One region of the Actinoplanes sp. NPDC049802 genome, then DNA from elsewhere that is predicted to be linked to it. Evidence: riboswitches for the same ligand, from Rfam matches in the RefSeq annotation. Region 1 holds a riboswitch; the other holds the start of a gene.
The links. Region 1 has a riboswitch for cyclic di-AMP ahead of AB0I88_RS33555 (transglycosylase family protein). Riboswitches for the same ligand answer to the same signal wherever they lie in the genome.

Region 1 (7,880 bases):
CTGGCCGCCGCCGGATATCACACGGTCTGCCTGGGCGGGGTGGGTTTCTTCAACCCGGCCGCGCCGCTGGGCCGGGTGCTGCCGGGCCTGTTCGCCGAGTCGCATTGGGAGAAGGCGTTCGGGGTGACCGCGCCCGACTGCCTCGGCGCCCAGCTGGACCGGCTGGAGTCGATCGTGGCCGGGCTGCCCCGGGAGCGGCCGCTGTTCACGTTCCTCAACGTTGCGGCGATGCATCAGCCCAACCGGCACTACGTCCCCGGCGCGACGGCGGACTCGGTGGAGACCCACGCGGCCGCTCTGGAGTATGTGGACGGGCGGCTCGGCAGACTGTTCGCGCTGGCCGGTGGGCGCGGACGGCCCTGCCTGGTGATCATCTGCTCGGATCACGGCACCCTCTACGGCGAGGACGGTCACGTCGGTCACCGGGTCGCGCACGAGACGGTGTGGACCGTGCCGTTCGCCGAGTTCGTTCTGGAGCCTTCATGAGCCTCGACGCATCGCCCTACCAGGGATATCTGTATGCGTACCCGCACAAGACCGCCTACCGGAGACTCGACCCGCGCCCGCTGTTGAGCGACGTGTGGGCGGGCGAGCGGCAGGACTCCCTTTTCGGGTACGTTCATCTGCCGTTCTGTGAGATGCGGTGCGGGTTCTGCAACCTGTTCACCCGCGCCAACCCACCGGACGAGCAGGTGACCGCCTACCTCGCACAGTTGCGCTGGCAGGCGTCCGAGGTCCGCGACAGTCTCTCCCCCGGCGCCGTCTTCTCCCGGCTGGCGATCGGTGGTGGCACCCCCACCTATCTGACCGCGCCCGAGCTGTCCGAACTGTTCGACATCCTCGGCGGCGTCTTCGGCACGGCCGCGGTCCCGCTGTCGGTGGAGACGTCCCCGGCGACCGCGACACCCGACCGGCTGGCGGTGCTCGCCGGCCACGGGGCGACCCGGATCAGCATCGGCGTGCAGAGTTTCCTCGACGCGGAGGCCCGTGCCGCCGGCCGGCCACAGCGACTCGGCGAGGTTCAGGCCGCGCTGTCGGCGATCCGGGAAGCGCGGATCCCGGTGCTCAACATCGACCTGATCTACGGCATCGACGGGCAGACCCCGGCCACCTGGCAGCATTCGCTCGACGAGGCGCTGCGCTGGCGGCCCGAGGAGCTGTACCTGTATCCGCTCTACGTGCGCCCGCTGACCGGCCTGGGCCGGCGCGCCCACGCCCGCGCCGACTGGGACCGGCAGCGCCAGGAGCTGTACCGGCAGGCGGTCGGCGTGCTCACGGCCGCCGGTTACGTGCGGCATTCGATGCGCCAGTTCCGCCGGGCCGGCGCGCCCGAGCCGGACGGCCCCGACTACTGCTGCCAGGACGACGGCATGGTCGGGCTGGGCTGCGGCGCCCGCTCCTACACGACGGAACTGCACTATTCGTTCGACTACGCGGTCGCCGTCCCCGGGGTCCGCGCGGTTCTCGACGACTATCTCTCCCGGCCCCGAACCGACTTCCGGTACGCGGAGATCGGCTTCCACCTGGACGCCCTCGAACAGCGGCGGCGCTGGCTGCTCAAGGCGCTGCTGCGGGCCGAGGGGATGGACTCGGCCGCCTATGTCACCCGGTTCGGCACCGCCCACACCGCCGACTTTCCCCGGCTGGCCGAGCTGGTGGACCGTGGCTGGCTGAACCCGGCCCGGACCCGCCTCACCGATGAGGGCCTGGCCTGGTCCGACGCCATCGGCCCGTGGCTGGTCTCCAGCGGAGTCCGCGAGGCGATGCGGGGTTACGTCCTCCGGTGACCGGCCACGACGACCTTTACGTGCTCTATCGTGGGCCGCTCGCGAGCTGCAACTACGACTGCCCCTACTGCCCGTTCGCCAAGCGGGTGGACCCGCCCGGTCTGCTGCGTGCCGACCGTGCCGCCTTGGAACGCTTCACCGGCTGGGTGGAGTCCACCACCGACCGGCGGCTGTCGGTGCTGTTCACCCCGTGGGGCGAGGGACTCTCCCGCTCCTGGTACCGCGACGCCATGGTGCGCCTGTCCCACCTGCCGCACGTGGCCCGGGTCGCGATCCAGACCAACCTGGCGGCCCGCACCGGCTGGCTGGCCGGGGCCGACCGCCGGGCCGTCGCGCTGTGGGCCACCTATCACCCGGGTGAGGTGACCCGGGACCGGTTCCTGACCCGCTGCGCCGAACTCGGCGACCTCGGCATCCGCTACTCGGTCGGCGTCGTCGGCCTCCCCGCCCACTACGACGAGGCGACGGCGCTGCGCTCGGCGCTGCCGCCCACGGTGTACCTGTGGGTCAATGCCGCCGACGCCCACGTCTACACCGCCGAGGAGGAACGCCGGTGGACCGCCCTCGACCCCCGTTTCGGCGACAGCGTCCGGCCGCACGCGTCGCTGGGCCTGCCCTGCCACGCCGGTGAGACGGCCATCTCGGTGCTCGGCGACGGCACGGTACGCCGCTGCCACTTCATCCAGGAGCCGATCGGCAACCTCTACGACGGCTCGTGGCGTGCGGCCCTACGGCCACGCCCGTGCACCAACTCGCTGTGCGACTGCCATATCGGCTACGTGCACCTCAAACCCCTGCGCCTACGTGATGTCTACGCCGACGGCCTGCTCGAACGCATCCCCGCGGTGTGGCCCCTGTCCTGACCCCTCGACCGACGCCGGCACCGCCTCGCCCGCGTGACAGCCTCGCCCGCGTGACAGCCTCGCCCGCGTGACAGCCTCGCCCGCCGGCACCAGTCCGCCTCCGACGGTTCTCGCTCCACGCGGCCTCAACAGCCCGGCCGGCATCGCCCGCCACCTACGGTGACCGAGTCGGTGGCGCACTCGTGCCCGTATCTCTGGCGCACCACGATGCGTGAGTCGCGGCGGACCTTCGGCGTCAGCGTGATTTCGCACTCGAAGTCGTCGGACAGCAGCGGCGCCGGCAGCGGCGCCTCCTCGGCGAAGCCGAACCCGACGCTGGTGTTTCGCGACGTGGATGTGGCGCCGGTTCTCGGCCTCGTCGATCGATGCGCCAGCAAGTCACCCAGCCGAGGGAACCCGCCACACCGTTGGACCACCCGCACCAGGTGGAGCCAGAAGAGGTTCGACTACTGGGGCCGGAACCATTTCTTCAAATCACCCGGCGCTGCGGGGGCGAGACGCCCGCCGAATCCTCGGCTGCTTCGGTCGCTCCCCGGCTGAGGAACGCTGTTGCGGTCAGGTCTGGATCAAGGGCTGGTACTCGTTCTCGGTCAGGCCGAACGTCCACGCCACGCCCTCGCGAGCCGAGCGGGTCCGGGGTGGGACGCGCAGCCAGTAGACGCGGCTGGTGCCGTCGGGCTCAGGGGTGGAATTGATCACCTCGACCATCGCCAAGGGTTCGTCGCCGGGAAGGTCGAGCCACCACAGTGTGCCGGTCTCGTCGGCGCTCATCCGGCGGGCGCCGGCCTCACGCAGGTAACGCTCGTAGCCGAAGTGCTCCAGCATCACGCGGCGGATCTCGGCGTTCGTCTCCCGGCGGACCCGGTCGACGGTCAGCGACGGCAGCTCGGCCGCCAGGGCGGAGGGGATCGGCATGCCGCGCCAAGCCCACAGACCGTAGCCGTCGGCGAACTCCATGGCCGGGCCCTCGCCACGGTGCATCCGGCCCACGTTGTCCCGGGCCAGGGTGACGGGACGTTGGGTCAGCACGGCGACCCGCTCGAAGGCCCACCACCAGCCGCTGTGCCGTGCCACCCGAGCCAGGCCGGCGAGCCCCGCGCTCAGGCCGGCCTCGGGGCACAACCGTGCCGCGGCCTCGAACGTGCTCAGCCAGGGCCCGTCGTGCTGCCCGTAGACGGCGTCGAGCACCACCGGACCGGCGCCCGGCAGATCGGCGGCGAGGTCCTCACTCAACCGGGACCGCAGCCGCCCCGCGACCATGTCCATCACCAGCGGCCAGGATCTGCGCCCGGCCGCGGCGCTGAGCTGGGCCCATCCATCCGCGCCGAGCGCGGCGAGAGCCGCTTTCCGGGCCGCTGCCCACGGCGCTGTCCGCACCCGGCCGCGCACCGGCCGGCCGGCGCTCTCCCCCGGCGCCCAGCCCTGCCGGCGGAGGCCTGCGTGCGCCTCGGCGAACCACGGTGGCGACTCGGGGCCCGGCTCGGCGCGGCCGGACAGCAGCGCCGCGGCGGCCGCCCCGGAACGCGGCGAGCCGAACCAGTGGATCCGCTCGGGTGGCGGGGCGCCGGCGAGACGGTAGGCCTCCCTGACGCCCTCCTCGGCCGCCGCCCGGTCGGCCGGGCCGGTCTCCGTCGCCGTTGCCAGCCACTGGTCCTCGATGGCCGCGGCCATCGATTCCTGCGCGTGGGTCAGTCGCACCGCCGCCCCCTCAGTCCGCGACCGGCCGGAAAGCGCCCGGAATGTACTCCCGCTGGCGCACCACCCGGTAGCACCCGGCCGGGAGCGGGATCGGGCCGTGCTCCTCGTGGGTGACCCGGCCGTGCGCCGGGACCTCGAGGAACATCCGCTCCGGGTCGTCGAGGTCGGCCAGCAGCTGGAGACCCGGCCCACCGACCACATGCGCGTGACCGGTCGCCTCGCCGCGGGCCAGCACCATCCGCCCGCGCCGGTCACGTGGCACCGGCGCACAGGCCGGCACGTCGCCCTCCGGCACCGGGATGATCAGCACATCGCCCTGACGATACATCGGGCCTCCTCAGCAGCACTTTCTCTGTCGCGAAGGACGCTACCGAGGGGGTACGACACTTTTCGGCGAGCCGGGTTCCCGGTGGCACGGGGCGTCTCACGGGCGTCCCGTGCCACCGGGGCACCGTGAAATCAGAGGCGGATCCGCTGGCCGGTGAAGATGAGGCCGGGGCTGGGGATGCGGTCCTTGTTGAGGGCGTAGAGCGTACGCCAACCGCCCTTGATCTTGAATTTGCGGGCGATCGAGGCGAGCGTGTCGCCGGAGCGGACCACGTAGATCTTGCCGCTCGGCTTCTTGACTGCGGGCTTCTTGGCGGCGGGCTTCCTCGTGCTGGTCTTCTTGTAGACGCCGGGCTTCTTTCCGCAGGTGGGCCATGGGCTCAGGCCGCGCTTCCGGTAGAGCTTCTCGGCGATCGCGATCTGTTCGGCCTTGCTGGCCTTGTCGGCGGTCGGCGCGTACTTGCCGCCGCCGTTCGCCTTCCACGTGCTGCGGCTGAACTGCAGGCCGCCGTAATACCCGTTTCCGGTGTTGATGTGCCACCTGCCGCCGGACTCGCACTTGGCGAGAACGTCCCAGTTGACCTGGCGGGCCGCCTGGGCCGGGGTCGCCGGGGCGAGCAGAAGGCCGGCTCCGGTCACACCGGCGGTCACCAGACCGAGGGCAAGGCGCGTTCGTCTACCGATCCGAGACATGGATTTTCCTCCACGCCTACGAGGTGAGCTGTCGGGTTCGGGCAGAGTGGCCCGGCCGTTTCACACACGGCTTCACCCCGAGGCGCGCACGGCGCGCCGGAAATCGTGGGTCCCCCGCTCCTGCCGTCGATTCGTGTCTGTGAACGGTGGCAGGATTCGGCGGTCCGTCCACAGTGCCCGCCGTACGCGGGACGGCCCGACGGTAACCACGGTGAATGGATGAATGCCAAGTCTCACGCCGGGGATAGTGACGTTCTTCTCAGTATTCGCCCGATTTGATCTTGTTTTCGCCCAGGAATAACCGGCACGGGGGTTATTCCTGTTTAGAGCGGCTTTTCGTCCCACATCAGGACCCCTGCCGGCGGGCGCGCCATCTCCGGCCCGGGGCAGAATCGAGATCATGGAACCACCCGAGATGATCAATGCCGGGGACCTCGTTCTCAAACGCTGGGAGCCGGAGTGGGCCGCGGAACTGGCGGTCGCCGTCCAGGAGTCGTTGCCCGAGTTGAGGCCTTGGCTGCCGTTCGCGAACGAGGACTACGGCATCGAACAGGCTCGCGACTTCATCGCCCGGAACTTCGACGGCGACGACTTCAACTACGCGATCTTCACGACGGTCGGGGAGCTGATCGGATCGATCGGCCTGATGACCCGGATGGGGCCGGACATCCTGGAGGTCGGCTACTGGATTCGTACGCCGTACGCCGGCCGCGGCCACACAACCGCCGCCGTTCGGGTGATCACCCGTGTGGCCCTGACCCTGCCCGGCATCGAGCGGGTGGCGATCCGCCACCATCCGGCCAACGCCGGGTCGGCCGCGGTCGCCGCCAAGGCCGGTTTCGCCGAGACCGGCCGCGACGGCGACGACGTCATCCGGGAGTACCGCGGCGCTTGACTCTCCTGTCAGGGGAGACTCGATCCTCGGTGAGGAACGGAGGAACCACATGGACGATCTGATCCCGATCGGGCGCTTTTCCCTGATGAGCCGGCTGTCGATCAAGGCGCTGCGCTTCTACGACGAGCAGGGCCTGCTGACCCCGGCCTGGGTCGACCCGTCGTCCGGCTACCGCTACTACCGGCGAGCGCAGGCCGGCCAGGCCGAGGCGATCCGGGTACTGCGCCAGATCGACATGCCGATCGGGGAGATCCACGATCTGCTGTCGTCCAAGGACCCGGAGATCATCGGCAAGCGCCTGCAGGATCACCGGGAACGGCTACGGGCCCGGCTCGACGAGCAGGAGCGCATGCTGCGGTTCCTCGAACGACTCATCGATCAAGGAGGATTTACCATGCCATACCAGGTGACGGCCAAACAGATCGACACCCGTGCGGTGGCGGCCCTGCGCCTGCACACCAGTCTCACCGCGATCGGCGCCGACATGGCCCGCGGCTTCGGCACCCTGGTCAGCGCCATCGGCACGGCCGGCGCCTCGCCCACCGGAGCGCCGTTCGTCATCTACCACAACGTCATCGACGAGCGGATCCCCGGCGACATCGAGATCTGCATCCCGGTCCCGGCGGGCACCCGGTTCCCGGACGGCCCGGTCGTCTTCCGTGAGGTCCCGGGCGGGCCGGCGGCGACCACCGTCCACCGGGGGCCGTACCAGGAGATCTCCCCCGCCTACCATGGGGTCTTCGCGTGGATCGAGGACGAGGGCCGTAAGCCGTCCGGGCCGCCGTGCGAGGTCTACCTCAACGATCCGCAGACCGTCGCGCCGGAGGATCTGCTCACCGAGGTCCAGTTCCCGATCGACCGTCTCTGATTCCACGGCGCGGGGATCCAGGCCGATGACGACCCGGATCCCTGTCGGTGCCCCAATAGGCCATAGCTTGGCCCGGCTGCCCTTCCCGGACCAGGCTCGCGGGGGCACGGCGTGACGGCCGGCCCACCCGCCCGATCCGGCCACGCCCACGAAGCCGGGCCACGCCCGCGAAGCCGGGCCACGCCCTCCAAGCCGGGCCACGCCCTCCAAGCCGGGCCACTGGCTCAAAGACGAGCTGTGACCGCAGAGCCGTTGGTCCGCGGCGCGGGGACGAGACGGTCACGGTGGCTCGTGGAGGTGGCCCGGCCCTCGACCGCCTGGAAGCCGCACGACGTCAGCGTGTGCGGGCGCAGCAGCATCGACGTGGGCACCGGGGCGATCTCCCGCCAGGCGAAACACTCCCGGATGATCTGGGCGTTCTCGCCACCGGTGATCTCCCGGTCGGCTTCGAGGATGGCGCGGAGCATGCCGTGGTAGGTCAGGAAGTCGGGAGAGATGCTGCCCCAGGTGACGGCCAGCAGCCGGCCCAGGTAGTCACGGGCCCGCAACAGCGAGTCCTTGAACGCGCCCTCGTTGCCGGTGTAGGCGGCCGTGAACTCGGCCTGGATCTCGTCGAGGTCCTGTGCCGTGCCGGGCAGGTTCGTCGACCGGATCCGCAGGTCGTCGTTGATCAGCTTCTTGGCGACCAGGTCGTGCTGGAACACCTCGACCATGGTGTCGAAGATCGCGCCGGTCAGCGGCAGCGAACG
Region 2 (7,880 bases), on a different contig from region 1:
GTCGGCCGTCCCGTCCGTCGTCGGCGACCCGGCCACACGGCCGGTCGCGGCGGGAACCGGCAAAGCGCCGGAGCGGCCTTTGACGATCTGGAGTTCCTCGTCGGCCATGCGGCGGGCAGCGGAGGCACCCGCGTGGTTCCAGCGCTGTCCGGTGGTCGCGGCCGAAAGGGCCTGGTCGACCGGCTGGCTTTCGATGGGCGCCGGGCCCCGTTGCGCGATCAGGCGTGTGGTGGACGGAGGTAAGGACTCGGAGGTGTCCTCCGCGTCACCGGTACGTGAAATCGTCATGACACTCCCCCGTCGATCAAGGGGCCTAGCATCTGACGATCTTGCCTATTGGGCAAGATTTAATCGGGAAGATCACCGTTCGTTCCCTCGGCCACACCTGCGGCGAGCAACACGATCAGGGCCGCGAACGAGCCGGCCAGCGCCTGCCACCGGGCGCCGGCCGCGTACCAGGAAAGGAACGGCAGAAAGGTGACCGCGGTGATCAGGCCGGCCACGACGGCGCGGCGCCGGCGGGCGGGAAGCAGGCCCAGGCAGATCCATGGAAGGCGGCCGGCCGGGATCAGCACGCGAACGGCCAGACCCACCGTCACGAACACCATGACGACGGCGGCTCCACGGCCCAGCAGCTCCGCCGGAGGCCACCACTGGCCGATCACGGCGAGGAAGGCGGTGAACGGGACACCGGCGAGAAGGCCGCGGCGCAGGCCGGCGAGCAGACCACGGATGGGCCAGGTGAGGGCGGGCGCACCGTACCGGTCGGGTTGATCGGCGGCGAGCCCCCGGAGGCCACGCATGGCGTCGCGGACACGCATGCGTTCCGCGTCGAGCAGGGCCATCATCCAGCGGCCGTCGGCGTCGCCGGGATCCTCGGCGAGGGCCCGGGCCGCCGCCGCGCGTGCGGCATCACGGTTACCGGCGAGGTGCTCCGCTTCCGCCAGGGCCATCAGATCCGGTACGGAGTTCGGCGCGATCCCGACCGCACGGCCGGCCGCCTCGCGGGCCCCCGCGAGGTCGCGGCGCGACATGAGACAGCGGGCGACGGAGCGGTGCGGTTCCGGGGCGTCCGGACGCAGCCGGGCCGCTTCGTGGGCCGCGGCCAGCGCATCATCCAGCCGGGACACGAGAAGCAGGCACTCGGCGTACTCGATGTGCAGGACGGCCATGTCCGGCGCCGCGGCGACAGCGGCCTCCGCGGAGACCAGCGCGCCCGGATAGTGGCCTTGCAGCCGTTGGAGCCCGGCGAGCAGACCGAGCAGTTCCGCATCGGCGGGTGTCTCGGTGAGACCGGTGCGGACGGCCGCCTCGGCCTGCTCCAGCCGTCCGACGTCGGCGAGCGCCCGAGCCCGGGCGGCGGCGCTCACCGGCGACCCCACGGCAAGCGCGCCTCGCCCAGCGCGGGCGCCGGAGGCTTGAGGCGGTCCGCGGGCGCAAGCCGAGTCAAAGCGGCAACCCGAATCGCGATGGCAACGCCGACCACAGGAGCACACCGAACCGCAGGGACAACCCGAATCGCGAGCGCAACGCCGACCACACGAGCACACCGAACCACACGAGCACACCGAACCGCACGGGCAACCCGAATCGGGAGCGCAACCCGGGCCAAGGGGCGGGCCACAGCCCCGGGGCCCGCCACCAGCGGTGGGCCCACCACCAACGGGAGGCGGGACGTGAAGGCCGGTGGGACCCAGGCCGAGGAAGCGAACGTCACCGGATCTTGCGCTTCTTCAGGTAGGCGGCCAGGTCGTCGTATTCACCGCTCTCGTTGGCGAACATCGCCACGTTGCGGGCGGTGGCGAACCAGGCGTCGGTGGACGGGCGGACCTCCTGGGCCGCGCCCAGCATGTCGGCCTGACTGATCATGCGGACTTCACCGGCGGCGATGGAGTCGCGCATCGCATACTCGGCGGCGGTCTCGCACAGGTGAGCCAGATCCGCGCCCGAGTAGTGCTCGGTCGCGGCGGCGACGGCGGCCAGGTCGATGCCGGCGACCGGGCGGTCACGCAGGTGGTATTCCAGGATGGCCTCGCGTGCGGGCCGGTCGGGTGGGAGCACCAGGACGGTACGGTCCAGACGGCCGGGGCGCCGCAGGGCCGAGTCGACGTCCCAGGGGGCATTGGTTGCTGCCAGCACGAACACGCCGTCGTTCCCGCCGTCGACGCCGTCCAGTTCGGTGAGCAGTTGGTTCACGACCGTGCGCATGGACGACTGCAACTGGCTGCGCTTGTGGCCGAGCGCGTCGATCTCGTCGAGGAAGAGCACACACGGCGCGTGCCCGCGAGCCGACTCGAACAGATCGTGGAGGTTACGTTCTGAGCTTCCGATCCACATGTTGAGCACATCGGTGATCGACAGCGAGATGAACGCCGCTCCCATCTCCCCGGCGACCGCCCTGGCCAAGAACGTCTTTCCACATCCCGGTGGCCCGTAGAGCAACAGCCCGCCGCGCAGGCTCTTGCCGAACAGGCTGCGCAGTTTCGGATTTCGCAGCGGCCCGAGGAACGACACCTCGAGCCGCTTCTTCACCTCGGCCATACCGCCCACGTCGGCGAGTGTGACGGCGGACCGCTCCACGTCGAAGGAGCGGTCGGCGTGACCACGGACCGGGTCGGGCTCACCGTCGGCGCGCGCGAACCGTGGTGGCACCATGTCGCCGAACTGCTCCTCCATGGCCGCCCAATCGATCCCGGACCCGCTGGCGGCCGGTCTCTCCGGCGGTGCCGGCGGCGGCTCGGTGGCCGAGCCCGGTGTTGACGCCGGCGGCTCGGTGGCCACGCCGGGCGAGGACGTCTCCGTGGCCGGCGCCTGCGGGGGCGGGGACGGCGCGGTGGAAGGCGCCTGCGGGGTCACGGCCGGGGTGCTACCGCCCAGCGCGCGGGACATGACCTGTTGCGCCCCGGTGTGGCCGGGCTCACGGGCGAGAATCTGAGCGGCATGCCCGATCGCCTCCGGCCCCCGGTCGGCGGCCACCAGCATCTCGGCCAGGTGCAGCCGCAGGGTGAGGTCGTCGGGCCGGGCTTCGACAGCGGCCGCCAGGCTGTTGATCAAGGCATCGCTCATGCGGGCGATTATGCCCCCGCCACGCCCGCACCCGGTCACGGACGACCCGCGGGCCTCAACACCGGCGCTCGCCCGCTCCCGTCGCGGCCCGACCGGTGAGTGCTCCCGCACACGGAAAGCGACGCCACTCCTACCGTCAGCCCAACGGCGGCGTGCCCGGCGAAACAGGGCGAGCCCGGCCGTCATCGGCCGGTGAGGGTACGGAAGAACGTTGTCACATCGGCGGTGAACAGGTCGGGGACCTCCAGTGCGGCGAAGTGCCCGCCACGCGGGAACTCGGTCCAGTGGCGGATGTCGTGGCGTTGCTCGGCGAGCGGGCGCACGGACTGGACGATGTCGCCGGGCAACACGGCCACTCCCAGCGGGACCGGGCAGGGTGGCTGCGGCACGCCTGGTCCGCTCTCCTTGACGATGCGGGCGGCCGACCCGGCGGTGCGGAAGAACCAGTGGTGGGCGATGTCGGCGACGATGCGGTCGTCGGGCACCGGGGTGGCGGGGTCGGCCCAGGTGTCGAACTTCTCCCCCATGAAGGCGAGCAGCCCTGCCGGTGAGTCGTTCAGGGCGTAGGCGGGCGTCTGCGGGGTGGCGGCGAATAGGATCTGGTGCGGATGCCGGTTGGCGGCCAGCCGCATGGTCTTGGCGAGCCGGTCCTGATCGTCGGGGCCCAGTCCCTCCGCCGAACCGGGGGTGGGCAGGTAGTTGACGTGCACGCCGACGACCCGGTCGGGGGCGACCCCGGCGACGGCCTGGGAGATCCCCGAGCCCCAGTCGCCGCCCTGGGCGCCGAAGCACTGGTAGCCGAGGCGGGACATCAGCTCGGCCCACGCCTCGGCGACCCGGCGCACGCCCCAGGGACGGGTGGTGGGGCCGGAGAGGCCGAAGCCGGGTATGGCCGGGACGACGACGTGGAAATGCTCGCTGAGCGGCCGGATGACGTCGAGGAACTCGACCGTGGAGCCGGGCCACCCGTGGGTGAGCAGCAGGGGCAGGGCACCGGGATCGGCGGAGCGCACGTGGAAGAAATGCACCCGGTCGCCGCCGATCTCGGTGACCTGCTGAGGGATGGCGTTGATCTCGGCCTCGTGGGCGCGCCAGCCGAACCTCAGCCAGTGGTCGGCGAGGGCCCGGACCCGGGCGAGCGGGATGCCGTAGCCGGCCGGCGCGTCGTCGGGCCACCGGGTGCGGGTGAGGCGGTCGGTGAGGTCGTCGATCTCGGATTGGGCGATGCGAAGGGTTGAGTCGTTCATGCGCCTAACGTTAGACTCTCTAACGTTAGGAGGTCCAATGTTACGCTCACCACATGGAAGAGCTGCCAAGCTGGGTTCTGAGTCAGGTCTCGGCGCAGGGACACCGGATCATCGTCGAGAAGTTCGGGTCGGTCGGGGCGCGTGGCTATCACTACCGGTTGCTGCGTTCGCTGGTCACCGACGGACCGGCCAGTCAGGCGGCGCTCGGTCGGCGCACCGGGATCTACCTGAGCGATCTGGTCGGCGCGCTCAACGAGCTGGAGTCGGAGGGCTATGTGCGGCGTTCACCCGACCCGGCGGACCGGCGGCGCAACGTCGTCGGCCTCACCGACCGGGGCCGGGCGCGGGCGGAGGAGCTGTCGGAGCGAGCGCACGCCGTCCAGGAGGAGCTGCTGGCGCCACTGTCCGGTCCGGAGCGGGAGCAGTTCACCGGGCTGCTGCGACGGCTGCTGGAGCATCACCGATCGGGCGGGTGACGGGCCGGTCAAGCCCGGCGGGCGCGTCACGGCCTGGCCGGTCCGGGCAGGCCGCGGGTCTTCCACGGCGGTTCGCGAAGGCGTACGAGATCAAAAGAAAGACCGCCGGCGCAGAACGACGGCGGTCTTTCCCGGAGGGTTTTCTAGCCTGGCCGGCGATAGCCGGCGATGGGCCCTCGATCGATGGTGGCCATCCGCACGTGGTCGCCCGTGTGCGGAGCGTGCACCACCTTGCCGCCGCCGATATAGATGGCGACATGGTGCACGTCGGAGTAGTAGAAGACGAGGTCACCCGGCTTCAACTCGCTCCGGCTCACCGGTGTGGTCGAGCCCCACTGGTCCTTCGTGTAGTGCTCGAGGTGCACGCCGACGGCTTTCCACGCCTCCTTCGTCAGGCCCGAGCAGTCGTAACTGTTCGGTCCTTCGGAGCCGAAGACGTAGGGCTTGCCGATCAGGTCACATGCCTTCTGAGCTGCGCGGCCACCCTTGTCGTTGGTGTAGGTGACCGGGCACGGACCGGTGCGCAGCGGGCCGTCGTCCACGTTCGCGTTGCCGTAGGCCTGGATCCGGAGCTTCTGGAGCTTCGTGATCTCCTTCTCGATCGCCGTCTTCTTCGTCGCGAGGTCCGCGTCACGCGCGGCGATCTCGGACTCGAGCTGGTCGACCTTGGCCTTGTCGGCGGCGTATTTGTCGCGGAGCTTCGCGACGTTGGCGATCGAGGCTTCCTGGTTGCGGGCGAGCTGGTCGAGCAGCGTGAGCTTCTCCACCAGGCCGTCCGGGTCGCCGCTCAGCAGAGCGTTGAAACCGCCGGGCGGCCCCTGCATGTAGGCGTCGACCGCCAGCCCGCGCACCTGGCTCATCGCGACATCCACCTGAAGCTGCAGCGGCGTCAGCGTCTTCGCCAACTGCTTCTGCTGCTTCCGGAGCTTGATCAGCTTCGTGTGGTTGGCGTTGTAGTCCTCGATGACGGGTTCGAGCTTGTTCCACTCCTCGTCGATCTGATCCTCGACGCTGGACGGCGAGGGAGTGGCGTTGGCCGCCACCGGGCCCGTGACCACGAGGCCGGCCGCGGCGAGCGCGCAAACGAGGATGCGCAGCAGGCCGGCGCGACGCGCGCCATTGCGTTTCACGTTGTGTGCGTCGTCCTTTCTTCCCACTCAGCCGCCGACCGGGTTAGCTGACGGGTTCGGGCGGGAAGCATGCCCGGCCGCGCGTGGTGCCACGGCTTCACCCCACTGACCTGGGTCCCCGGTTCGCCTGTCGCGATTGGGCGGTGGTTCGCCAGATCGGCCGGATGGACGATGGGGGGCTGCCGAACCGGGGACCACCGTACTCGGATCATGCCGGCAAATGAAGGTCGCACAGGCCGCCAAACTGTACGCACAGTTAGCAATACGGACGGTTACTAGAATGGCCAGGTATTCAGCGCACGGCCCAGCCACGGCACGACGAGGATCACCGTGGGTAGCACCAGCAGGGCAGTCGCCACGGCCGTCCCGGCCACCGCGAGAGTGGTCGAGCCACGGTCCGGGCCGTCCAGCCGGGCCAGTCGCCGCCGCCGCGATTCACCCTCCGGGTCGGCGGTCACCTCCTCCGCCAGGGGGACGGCGTCGGCGAGACGAGCCAGCGCGGCCCGCAGCGGCGCAGGCCCGGTGCGGCGCCTCGCGGCATCGTCGGCCACCATCTCCAACAGCAGGTGTACGGCGTCGAGCGGCACCTTCGACCGCAGCGGCCCCGGCACAGCCCGGTAGAAGGCCGTGAACGACTCCATCACCAACTCGTGCTTGTGCCGCAGGTGTGCGCGCTCGTGAGCGAGGACGGCATCGATCTGATCCCTGTCGAGCACGTCGAGCACGCCGTCGCTGAGTACCACCCGGGGGTTCCGGCCGGGGACGCAGTAGGCGAGCGGCAGCGGCGCCTCGAGCACCCGCACCTCGCCCCCGCCCAGGCCCTCATGACGCTCCACCCGATCGAGGAGGTCGACGACCATGCGATGCCGATCGCGCCGGGCGCGGGCCCGGGAGGTCACCCTGACGAGCGAGACGACCAGCCGGATCACGATGATCGCGGCCACCGCCAACGAGAGAAGCAACGCGGCGACGGTCTCCGGATGCCGGGCACCGGCCGCGCGGACCAGTTCCTCCGGGGCGGCGAGCACGACGCCGAGGGCGCAGAGCACGGCGGTCAGGGTGAGCGACTGCCACAGCAGCACCCCGGCGACCGGGGCGCGGTCCGCCCACCGGGCGCCGGCCAGCAGCTTCGGCACGGCCAGCGACAGTGTCAGTCCGAGGGCGCCGAGCAGGAGGGCGGTCACCGCTCGATGTTACGGGCGGCCTTCTCGATGGCCGCTTTCAGCGCTTCCGGTGGCAACTGCCCGACGAAGTAGGCGAGAGCGGCGTCCCGGTCCGGGGTGGCGCTCAGCGCGTCCAGCATCACTCCGGCGGTCATCTCCTCGCGGGTCTGCGCCGGGGCGTAACGGTAGGCGCGGTCCGCTCGCTGCTGGACGACCAGTCCCTTCTTGGCGAGCCGGTCGAGGACGGTCATCACCGTCGTATACGCCAGGTCGCGGTCACGGCTGAGCAACTCGTGCACCTGCCTGACGGTGAGCGGCTCACGCGCGTCCCACAGTTTCGCCATGACCTCGCGTTCGAGGTCGTTTCTTGCCATGTGACCCAGTCTACTGCACAGCGTCGTACTACAGGTCGTAGTATCTACTACGAATCGTCGTAGAGGGGTTGCCATGGACGTTCTCGACCTGACTCGATTGCAGTTCGCGGTCGTGACGATCTACCACTACCTGTTCGTGCCGGTGTCGATCTGCCTGTCCGCCACCGCGGCCGGCTTCCACCTGGCCTGGCTGCGCACGGGTGACCGCAAACACCTCGACCTCACGAAATTCGTCGGCAAGCTGCTGATCGTCACCTTCGCGGTCGGCGTCGTCACCGGGCTCGTGCAGGAGTTCCAGTTCGGGCTCGGCTGGAGTTCGTTCGCCCGCTTCTACGGCGACGTCTTCGGGCCGACCCTGGCCATCGAGGGGATGCTGGCGTTCTTCCTCGAGGCCACATTCCTCGCGTTGTGGTATTTCGGGTGG

Region 2: it holds a riboswitch for cyclic di-AMP, as region 1 does, so the genes downstream of both, AB0I88_RS30435 (NlpC/P60 family protein) here and AB0I88_RS33555 (transglycosylase family protein) in region 1, are expected to answer to the same signal.

The regions. Positions count from the first base shown of each region.
Region 1 covers NZ_JBFAMR010000073.1:23,408-31,287, reverse strand. Annotated here, with positions in the region: gene AB0I88_RS33580 (STM4013/SEN3800 family hydrolase) at 1-486, shown strand, start outside; gene AB0I88_RS33575 (STM4012 family radical SAM protein) at 483-1,787, shown strand; gene AB0I88_RS33570 (STM4011 family radical SAM protein) at 1,784-2,650, shown strand; gene AB0I88_RS33565 (DUF6745 domain-containing protein) at 3,206-4,348, opposite strand; gene AB0I88_RS33560 (hypothetical protein) at 4,359-4,676, opposite strand; gene AB0I88_RS33555 (transglycosylase family protein) at 4,808-5,326, opposite strand; cyclic di-AMP (ydaO/yuaA leader) riboswitch at 5,367-5,540, opposite strand; gene AB0I88_RS33550 (GNAT family N-acetyltransferase) at 5,769-6,263, shown strand; gene AB0I88_RS33545 (MerR family transcriptional regulator) at 6,313-7,131, shown strand; gene AB0I88_RS33540 (hypothetical protein) at 7,356-7,880, opposite strand, start outside.
Region 2 covers NZ_JBFAMR010000058.1:9,581-17,460, reverse strand. Annotated here, with positions in the region: gene AB0I88_RS30460 (phosphatase PAP2 family protein) at 1-288, opposite strand, end outside; gene AB0I88_RS30455 (tetratricopeptide repeat protein) at 348-1,370, opposite strand; gene AB0I88_RS30450 (ATP-binding protein) at 1,714-3,066, opposite strand; gene AB0I88_RS30445 (epoxide hydrolase family protein) at 3,249-4,313, opposite strand; gene AB0I88_RS30440 (MarR family transcriptional regulator) at 4,367-4,789, shown strand; gene AB0I88_RS30435 (NlpC/P60 family protein) at 4,933-5,919, opposite strand; cyclic di-AMP (ydaO/yuaA leader) riboswitch at 5,937-6,072, opposite strand; gene AB0I88_RS30430 (M56 family metallopeptidase) at 6,195-7,103, opposite strand; gene AB0I88_RS30425 (BlaI/MecI/CopY family transcriptional regulator) at 7,100-7,456, opposite strand; gene AB0I88_RS30420 (cytochrome ubiquinol oxidase subunit I) at 7,530-7,880, shown strand, end outside.